Regions from separate parts of the Mesorhizobium sp. M0800 genome, predicted to be linked through region 1. Evidence: predicted binding sites of a transcription regulator. Region 1 holds the regulator's gene; the other holds the start of a gene.
The links. The regulator PhoB, encoded in region 1, activates phosphate uptake and scavenging genes when phosphate is short. The targets are predictions, from matches to a motif close to TGTCATNNANCTGTCAT.
Positions count from the first base shown of each region.

Region 1 (4,697 bases):
AGGATGATCAGTGCGTTGGCGCCCTGCGAGATCAGGCTCTCGACGTCGGTGAGCTGCTTGCCGGGGTTGGACTGTGCGTCGGCGGAAATATACTTGTCGCCTGCGGCCTCGATGGCCGCCTTCATTGCGGCCTCGTCTGTCTTCCAGCGCTCTTCCTGGAAGTTCGACCAGGAAACGCCGATGACCTTGTCTTTAGCCTGCGCCGCCGACGCCAGCGCCAGCGTCATGGCGACACCCGCCAGAATGGCGGTCGTGAATTTCTTCATCATATCCTCCCTGCGCCGCGTACGGCGTGACCAATTGGCTCAAAGACCAGCTTAGAAGCTCTAATTTTTTCGAGCCTCGAAAAAATACTGGCCCGATCTCCGGCTGCTGTCAACATCGATTCTGATGGATTTTGATGACTCTGCGAGTTTTTTCGAGCGTCGGAATAAACGATGACAGCGCCACCTGCATCTGACACTATTTGCCTGCATCCGACACTATTTGTCGGACATTACCGACGGCTTCCGGTTCATGAGCGGCCGCGGCAACCGGGAGGAAAGCAAAACAATGTCGGTCGGAATCCGCCATGACGATTTGCGCCGGCGCAACCGGGCGATGGTGATCTCGGCGGTGCGCCGGGCCGGCCAGCCATCGCGTACTGAGATCGCAGCTACCACCGGCCTCAGTCATTCGACCATATCGGCGATCTCTTCCGACCTGATACGGGAAGGCATCCTCGCCGAGAGCAAGGCAAGTGAGCCCGTTTCGTTGAAACGCGGTCGTCCGCAGGTCGGCCTCGCCCTCAACCCGGAAGCGGCGGCGGTGCTGACCGTGGTGTTGTCGCTGAATTTCCTGTCGGCCGCCATTATCGACTATACGGGACAGGTGGTCGCCGAGGAACAGCGCCGGCTGGACACGCTGACCATGCCGCGCGACGAGCTGATCCGTGAATGCATGGCCATCGTCCGGCGCCGGCTGCAGGATCCAGACCTTGACGTCCGCAGTGTCGCCCGCATCGCCCTGGCGATTCAGGGCATTACCGACTCCCCTGCACGCGCCATGCTGTGGTCGCCGATCACGCCGCAGACCGACATCGCCTTTGCCGACATGCTGGAGGGCGAATTCGGCATCCCGGCAACGGTGGAGAACGACTGCAACATGATGGCGGTGGCTTTGCGCTGGCGCAATCCGGATCGCTATCGCGACGACTTCATCGCCATCCTGCTTTCGCATGGCATCGGCATGGGGCTGGTGCTGAAGGGCGAACTGTTCACCGGGACGCATTCCTCGGGCGGCGAATTTGGCCACATGATCCATCGTCCGGGCGGCGCGCTCTGCCGTTGCGGGCGGCGCGGCTGCATCGAGGCCTATGCCGGCAACTACGCCATCTGGCGCAACGCCAGGCAGATGAGCGACGACAGCGAACCGGTCGCCGACGTCAGCGACGCCGACATGCGAGCACTGGCGGCTCGGGCGCGCGAGAAAGATGGGCCGGAACGCGAGGCCTACCGCAAGGCCGGCGAGGCGCTGGGTTTCGGTCTCGGCTCGCTGTTCGCGCTGATCGATCCGGCACCGGTCGCGATGGTCGGCGCCAGTGCCGCCGCCTTCGATCTGATCGAGCCGGCCTTGCGGAAGGCAATCGCCCAGACCGCCGGCGGTCAGCATTCAGGCTCGATCTCCTTCGATACAGAGCCGAACGAATTGCCGCTGATCCGCGAAGGCTGCGCGATGCGGGCGTTAAGCTTCGTCGACCAGGAGATTTTCGCGCCGGGCGCGCAAATGAGGCCCAGCGTCAGAAAGAACGTAGCCTGACCAGGCGGGTCAATCTTCCCTGATCGCATAGCCGGCACCGCGGATGGTGCGGATGACATCCGGCATCCGGCCGTTGTTGACGGCTTTGCGCAGCCGCCCGACATGCACGTCGACGGTGCGTTCGTCGATGTAGATTGTCTCGCCCCAGACATTATCGAGTAACTGGCTGCGCGAGAAGACACGGCCCGGATGCCGCATCATGAACTCGAGCAGCCGGAATTCGGTCGGCCCGAGCCTGATTTCGCTCTTCTTGCGATAGACCCTGTGCGATTCGCGATCGAGCACGATGTCGCCGACCTTCAGCACGCTGGACAGCACTTCCGGCTTGGCGCGCCGCAGCAGCGCCTTGACCCTGGCCATGAATTCTGGTGTCGAAAACGGTTTCACCAGATAGTCGTCGGCGCCGGTCGAAAGACCGCGCACCCGGTCGCTCTCCTCGCCGCGCGCGGTCAGCATGATGATCGGCAGCCGCTCGGTTTCGGGGCGCACCCGCAACCGACGACAGAGCTCGATGCCGGAAACCGCTGGTATCATCCAGTCGAGCACCAAAAGGTCGGGCACATTCTCCTGCAAACGGATCTCGGCTTCGTCGCCGCGTGTCACCACCTCGACCTGGTAGCCTTCGGATTCGAGATTGTAGCGGAGCAGCACACCCAACGGCTCCTCGTCCTCCACCACCATTATGCGTGGTGCGATCATCGGCTGGGCACCCCCATCATGTCACCGGTGCGGACATTGTCGTTTCGTCCTGCTTCGGACGATTGACCGGCAATTGCTCGCCGGTCAGCACATAATACGCATTTTCGGCGATGTTGGTGACATGGTCGCCGATCCGCTCCAGATTCTTGGCGCAGAACAGCAGGTGCGTGCAAGCGGTGATGTTGCGCGGATCTTCCATCATGTAGGTCAAGAGCTCGCGGAACACGGACGTGTATTTGACGTCGATGCGCTCGTCGGCGGCACGCAGCTTGGCCAACGCGGCCGCATCGCCTGCAGCATATTCCTCGATGACACCCTGCACCTGGATGAGAACCAGCTGCGCCATCGCGTCGATGGAATGCGACAGGTCCCGCGGCGTGGCGCTGAGGCCGACCGCACTCACGCGCTTGGCGATATTCTTGGCAAGGTCGCCGATGCGTTCGAGGTCGCCCGCCATGCGGATCGCTCCGACCACATGGCGAAGATCGTGGGCCATCGGCTGGCGTTTGGCGATCAGGGTGATGGCGCGGTCGTCCAGTTCGCGTTGACGCGCATCCATGATGGCGTCGTCGGAAACGACGCGTTGCGCCAGCACGTTGTCGGAATTCAACAGGGCCTTGGTCGCCCCGCCGACCATCGAACCGGCGAGGTCGGCCATGTCGCGGATCAGCTTGCTGATCTGCTCGAGATCCTCGTCGAAAGAAGCGACTGTGTGTTCGCCCATGGTCCTGTCCTCATATGCATGATCGGAACGGCTCAGCCGAAGCGGCCAGTGATGTAGTCCTGCGTGCGCTTCTCGCGGGGCGACGTGAAGATCTTCTCGGTCCGGTCGAACTCGACCAGTTCACCCAGATACATGAAGGCGGTCTGGCGCGACACACGCGCCGCCTGCTGCATGTTGTGGGTGACGATGACGATCGTGTAGTCGGCTTGCAATTCGTCGATCAGTTCCTCGATCTTGGCAGTCGACAGCGGGTCGAGGGCCGAAGCCGGTTCGTCGAGCAGAATGACTTCCGGCTTCACGGCCACGGTGCGGGCGATACAGAGCCGCTGCTGCTGGCCGCCGGACAGGCTCAAGCCGCTGGCGTTGAGCTTGTCCTTGACCTCGCTCCACAGCGCGGCGCGCTTCAACGCCTGTTCGACGCGGCCGTCCATCTCGGACTTGCCGAGGTTCTCGTAGAGCCTGACGCCGAAGGCGATGTTCTCGTAGATCGACATCGGGAACGGCGTCGGCTTCTGGAACACCATGCCGATCTTGGTCCTGAGGAGGTTGAGATCCTGCGACCGGTCGAGAATGTTCTTGCCGTCGAGCAGCACCTGGCCCTCGGCCGTCTGTTTTGGGTAGAGCTCATAGATGCGGTTGAACACACGCAGCAGCGTCGATTTCCCGCAGCCCGAAGGGCCGATGAAGGCCGTGACACTGCGCTCAGGCAGCGACAGGCTGATGTCCTTCAGCGCCTTGCTCTGGCCGTAGTAGAAGTTGAGATTCTTGACCTCGATCTTCGTCTTCTCGGCGACCGTTTCGGCCATCGTCATGTCTGGGGACAACATCTGTGTCATCTGTCCTCTCTGCGTCCGGTAAGGCTGCGGGCGAGGATGCTCAAGCCCAGAACCGTCAGGGTGATTATGAGTGCGCCGGTCCACGCCAGTTGCTGCCATTCCTCGTAAGGGCTGAGAGCGAACTGGAAGATGGTCACCGGCAGGCTGGCCATCGGCGCGTTGATATTGCTGCTCCAGAACTGGTTGTTGAGCGCGGTGAAGAGCAGCGGCGCCGTCTCGCCGGAGATGCGTGCTATCGCCAGCAATATGCCGGTGACGATACCGGACAATGCGGCGCGGTAGGCGACCGAACGGATCACCACCCAGCGTGGCGCGCCGATCGCGGCACCGGCTTCACGCAACGCGTTCGGCACCAGGTTGAGCATGTCTTCAGTGGTGCGCACGACCACCGGAATGACCAGGATGGCAAGCGCAACGGCGCCGGCAATGGCCGAGAAATGTCCCATTGGCCGCACCATCAGCTCATAGACAAACAAGCCGATGATGATCGACGGCGCCGACAACAGGATGTCGTTGATGAAGCGGACGACGGTGGTGATGCGCGAAAAGCGTCCATACTCGGCCATGTAGGTTCCCGCCAGCACGCCGACCGGCGTGCCGACGACAACGGCGATGATCGTCATCAGCAGGCTGCCCGCGAT
Region 1 is NZ_JAMYOZ010000025.1:79,504-84,200, reverse strand. It holds gene xylF (D-xylose ABC transporter substrate-binding protein) at 1-266, opposite strand, end outside; gene NKI18_RS24565 (ROK family protein) at 553-1,797, shown strand; gene phoB (phosphate regulon transcriptional regulator PhoB) at 1,807-2,496, opposite strand; gene phoU (phosphate signaling complex protein PhoU) at 2,513-3,220, opposite strand; gene pstB (phosphate ABC transporter ATP-binding protein PstB) at 3,253-4,056, opposite strand; gene pstA (phosphate ABC transporter permease PstA) at 4,053-4,697, opposite strand, start outside.

Region 2 (4,697 bases), on a different contig from region 1:
GCCCGCGATCCGTGATCGAGGCGGTATAAGTCACCAGCGGCCGCTTGACGCCGTGGTTGATCAGCATGCGGCGTATCTGCGGCGAAGCGCCTGATATAATGAAGCGAACGCCGGCGCGGCTCGCCTTGTGGGCCGCACCCTCGATGACATTGGCCGCCGTTGAATCGAAGAACGGCACCGCCGAACAGTCGAGGATGAAGTTCCTGCGCTGGCGCGGTCGGCGACGTCTTCCTGCACCAAGGATTGATGGTCTGCCTCCAAACATGCAGCACTCTTTGCCAGCCGATGCACTGTGATGCTACAAACCTCGGCATCGTTTGGCGGGACATCCACTGCGATCCCGATTTCACAGGCACGACTTCAAAAGGATGAGCGGGTGAAGATATTCAAAGCGTTGGCGACCTCGACAGCCTTGCTGTCGATGGTTTTCCTGCTGGCAGGCTGCGGTCATGGCCTGATCAACAGGCTGATTTGAGTCAGGTGCCGTCGGCCCGCCCAAACCATCGCTGCAGGAACCGTGCCGCAAGCCAGCACAGCATCGCCCAGGCAAAGCCGGCGCACCAGCCGGCCAATACGTCGGACGGCCAGTGGACGCCGAGATAGATGCGGCTGATGCCGACCACCACCGTCGTCAGCACCGCCAGCCCGAGTACATAGATCTTCGTTGTCCGCCCGGGCAAAAACCGCGCCGCCATGCTGCCCAGCGTCAAATATGTCACCGCCGACAGCATGGCGTGGCCGCTCGGAAACGAAAGCGATGCCACATCGGCGAGATGCGAGACCAGATCAGGGCGCGGCCGGTCGATGTCGAATTTCAGCACGCTTGACAGGAGCTGGCCGCCCGCCACCGCGACGAACATGAGAAGCGCCGCGCCTGGCCTGCGGATAAGGAGCAGATAGACGATCATTGCTGCCGTGATCAGCACCAGTACGCTGGCGCTGCCGAGGCTGGTGATGTCGCGCATCGCCCCTTCCAGCCACGCCGGTCCGATCGGATTGTCGGGCTGCCCGGCCTTGCGGAAGGCAAGCAGGATTTCGGTATCGAAGGCATGCGGCGTGGTCGCCCGCGCCAGCTCCATCAGCTCCTCGAACCCCCACAGCCCGCCGGCAATGACCAACCCGGCCAGCAGAACAGGAAATTCGATCCAGTTGCGCAGTCTGCTTGCAATCTTCTTCATCGGCCCGATCGCAGTTACAGCCTTTGCAGATAGGGCCCGAGCGTGATCAGCGCCACAGCTGCGATGGCAAGCACGATGCCGGTCGCCTGCAAGGCATTGACGCGCTCGCCGAAGAAGACCAGCGCCACCACATTCACCGACACCAGCTGGATCACCGCCGACAGGCTGAACGACACCGACATGCCGAATTCACGGATCAGCCTCAGCATGATCAGATTGCCCAGCGAATAGAGCGCCAACGTCAGCACAATCTTGCCGAGGCTCGGCGCCAGCCCCCACTGTTTTGCGGCCATCGCCGCCAGCAGGAAGATGACCGTCGAAACGCAGAGCTGCCCAAGTCCCCAGAAACTCACTTTTGTTCTCTCCCGATGTGTCCCTACGCGCCTGCCGCAGCTCTTGTTTCCGAAGCGCCGGTCGCGGTCAAGCGGGGCCGATGTTGGATACGAAATCGCAGGCGGCAATTAGCCGGCATGTCATCAAACTGTGACCTGCCGGCGATACCGGATTGGCCAGGCAACACGCTCCAGCAATCCATCCAGCCAGAGGCAGGCCCAATGACCGAACATCGCTCCCCTGACGCCCATTTCCGCACCAGCCTGCTCGAGGAAAACGATGGGCCAGGAGCCAACCCCACCGACAACCGCACCATGGGTGAGATCATCGCCGCGCGGTTCTCGCGCCGCGGCTTCCTCAAGAGCTCGCTTGCCGTCTCGGCCATAGCCGCTACCGTCAGCCCGCTGGCGCTGATCACCGCCGACAACGCCCGCGCCGCCGAAGGCTCCGCCTTCGCTTTTGACGAGCTCGAGGCCGGCATCGACGACAAGCATCACGTCGCACCCGGCTATGACGCCGATGTACTGCTGCGCTGGGGCGATCCGCTGTTCGCCGATTCGCCGGAATTCGATCCGACAAAACAGTCGGCGGAAGCCCAGGCCAGACAATTCGGCTATAACAACGACTATGTCGGCTATATCCCGATCGACGGCTCGGCCGAGCACGGCCTGCTGGTGGTCAACCACGAATACACCAATCCGCACCTGATGTTTCCGGGCCTCGTCACCATCGTCGACGGCAAGGCCAAGCAGGCGCCCCTCAGCAAGGAACAAGTCGAGGTCGAGATGACGGCGCATGGCGGCACTATCGTCGAGATACGCAAGGTATCAGGCAAATGGCAGGTCGTTCGCGACGGCAAGCTCAACCGCCGCATCACCTCCAACACCGAGATCGCGCTCTCCGGCCCGGTCGCCGGCCACGACCGCGTCAAGACCAGCGCCGATCCGACCGGCACGAAGATCATCGGCACCATCAACAATTGCGCCGGCGGCGTCACGCCATGGGGCACCTATGTCATGGCCGAGGAGAACATCCACGGCTATTTCTCGGGCGAGCTGCCGCAGGGGCATAAGGAAGCCGCCAATTACAAGCGCCTCGGCATTCCCGAAGGTGCCTATGAATGGGCAGCGCATTACGACCGTTTCGACATCGGCAAGGAGCCGAACGAGCCGAACCGCTTCGGCTGGATCGTCGAGGTCGACGTCCAGGATCCGACTTCGGCGCCGAGGAAGCGCACCGCGATGGGGCGCTTCAAGCATGAGGGCGCCGAATCGATCGTCGCCAAGGATGGCCGTGTCGTCTTCTATCTCGGCGACGACGAGCGCTTCGACTATGCCTATAAGTTCGTCACGACAGGCAAGTTCGACCCGGACGACCGCGCCGCCAACATGAATTTGCTCGACGACGGCACCTTGCATGTCGCCAAGTTCGCCGAGGACGGTTCGGTCGAATGGCTGCCGATCGTCTTCGGCCAAGGGCCGCTGACGGCGGAGAACGGCTTTGCCAGCCAGGCCGACGTGCTGATCGAGACGCGCCGCGCCGCCGACCTGCTCGGCGCCACCAAGATGGACCGCCCGGAAGACATCCAGCCCAATGCCACCAACGGCAGGGTCTATGTCATGCTGACCAACAATTCGAAACGAAAAACCGACCAGGTTGACGCCGCCAACCCACGTGCCGAGAACGCCTTTGGCCATATCATCGAGATCGTCGAGGACGGCGGCGATTTCACTGCGACAAATGGCAAGTGGGAAATCCTGCTGAAATGCGGCGATCCCGCTGTGGCCGACGTCGGCGCCACCTTCTCGACCGCAACCACCGCCAATGGCTGGTTCGGCATGCCGGACAATTGCACGGTAGATTCGGCCGGCCGCCTCTGGGTCGCCACCGACGGCCAGGGCCCGAAAGCCACCGGCCGCACCGACGGTCTGTGGGCTGTCGATACGGAAGGGCCGGCACGGGCGACATCAAAGCTGTTCTTCCGCGTGCCGATCGGCGCCGAAATGTGCGGTCCCCTGTTTGCGCCGGACGACCAGACCGCCTTCGTTGCCGTCCAGCATCCGGGCGACGGCGGCGAGGACTGGGAGGCTTTCGGCCGTCCGTCCTACTATGAGGATTTGTCGACGCGCTGGCCCGACTTCAAGCCGGACATGCCGGTGCGCCCGGCGGTCGTTGCCATCACCAGGCAAGGCGGCGGCAAGATCGCGGTCTGACACGCAGCCAGCTCTTGCATCTCGAGGAAGGATTTCGGCGACACGAAATCCTTCCTTCCGATACGGGATGCATCCATGCTGCGCATCATGCGCCGACTAATCATTCGCTGCGCTGAACCACGGCCACATTCATTGTGCTTCGCAACCTGAAGCCAATGGACTCGTATAGTGTAATGGCCGTGACGTTGCTGGCATAGGCGTGGAGATAGGGAACTTCGCCGCGCGCCACTATCCGGTTTGCCACGAATAGGGACAGCAGCTTTCCCAGGCCACCGCCGCGAAATTCCGGATGTGAGCACACCCCGCTGAGTTCGGTATAGCCAGGTTGCTTCATGCGCTCGCCGGCCATTGCCGCAAGCCTGCCCTCGATTTTCACACCCCAAAAATCGCCCAGGCTCAAGGCTTCGAGCGTGAATGGGCCAGGCTTGGTGAGCAATGCCAGGGCGAGCATCTCAGCAGCATCGTCTCGGGTCAGACGATGCACGCGCGGGTCGGAGACGATCTGCAATGGCTGCTCGGCGATCATCTGAACCCCGGCTGCGGTCGAAGTCGCGGAAAGCCCCGTGGGCAGAGCAATCGCGTCCGCTTGAAGCAGGATCACACTCTCGCCCGGGGAGACAAGGTTCTCGAGCGCCCGCAGGCTTTCCGGGTCGTCCGCGCCAGTGGCGGCGAAAGGGACGATCGACGGCCGATATCGCATGGCGAGGTTGTCACCCTCCGCGAAGGCCCGATGTCGCGTCTGAAGCCCGCTCCAGATAGGGCGGTCGAGCAGATGTCTCATTGCGCGGCACCCTCAGGCTTATTTACACGACGGTCGAGAGGGGCAGCGGCGAGGCCGTCCTCGATGGCAGCCAGCTGCTCAAGAAGCGGCCCCGAAAAACCTGCGCACAAATCCGCGACCACGTTCTCGATGCAAGGCCAGACGTCGCGCTTTGCGACATCGACCAGCCGCCGGCCGTCCCGAGTAAGCGAG
Region 2 is NZ_JAMYOZ010000029.1:18,231-22,927, reverse strand. It holds partial or broken gene NKI18_RS26150 (sodium-independent anion transporter) at 1-217, opposite strand, end outside; gene NKI18_RS26145 (phosphatase PAP2 family protein) at 477-1,178, opposite strand; gene NKI18_RS26140 (hypothetical protein) at 1,193-1,531, opposite strand; gene NKI18_RS26135 (PhoX family protein) at 1,733-3,724, shown strand; gene NKI18_RS26130 (GNAT family N-acetyltransferase) at 3,825-4,505, opposite strand; gene NKI18_RS26125 (MarR family winged helix-turn-helix transcriptional regulator) at 4,502-4,697, opposite strand, start outside.
Region 2: the regulator PhoB is predicted to act here: its motif matches at 1,650-1,666, upstream of NKI18_RS26135 (PhoX family protein).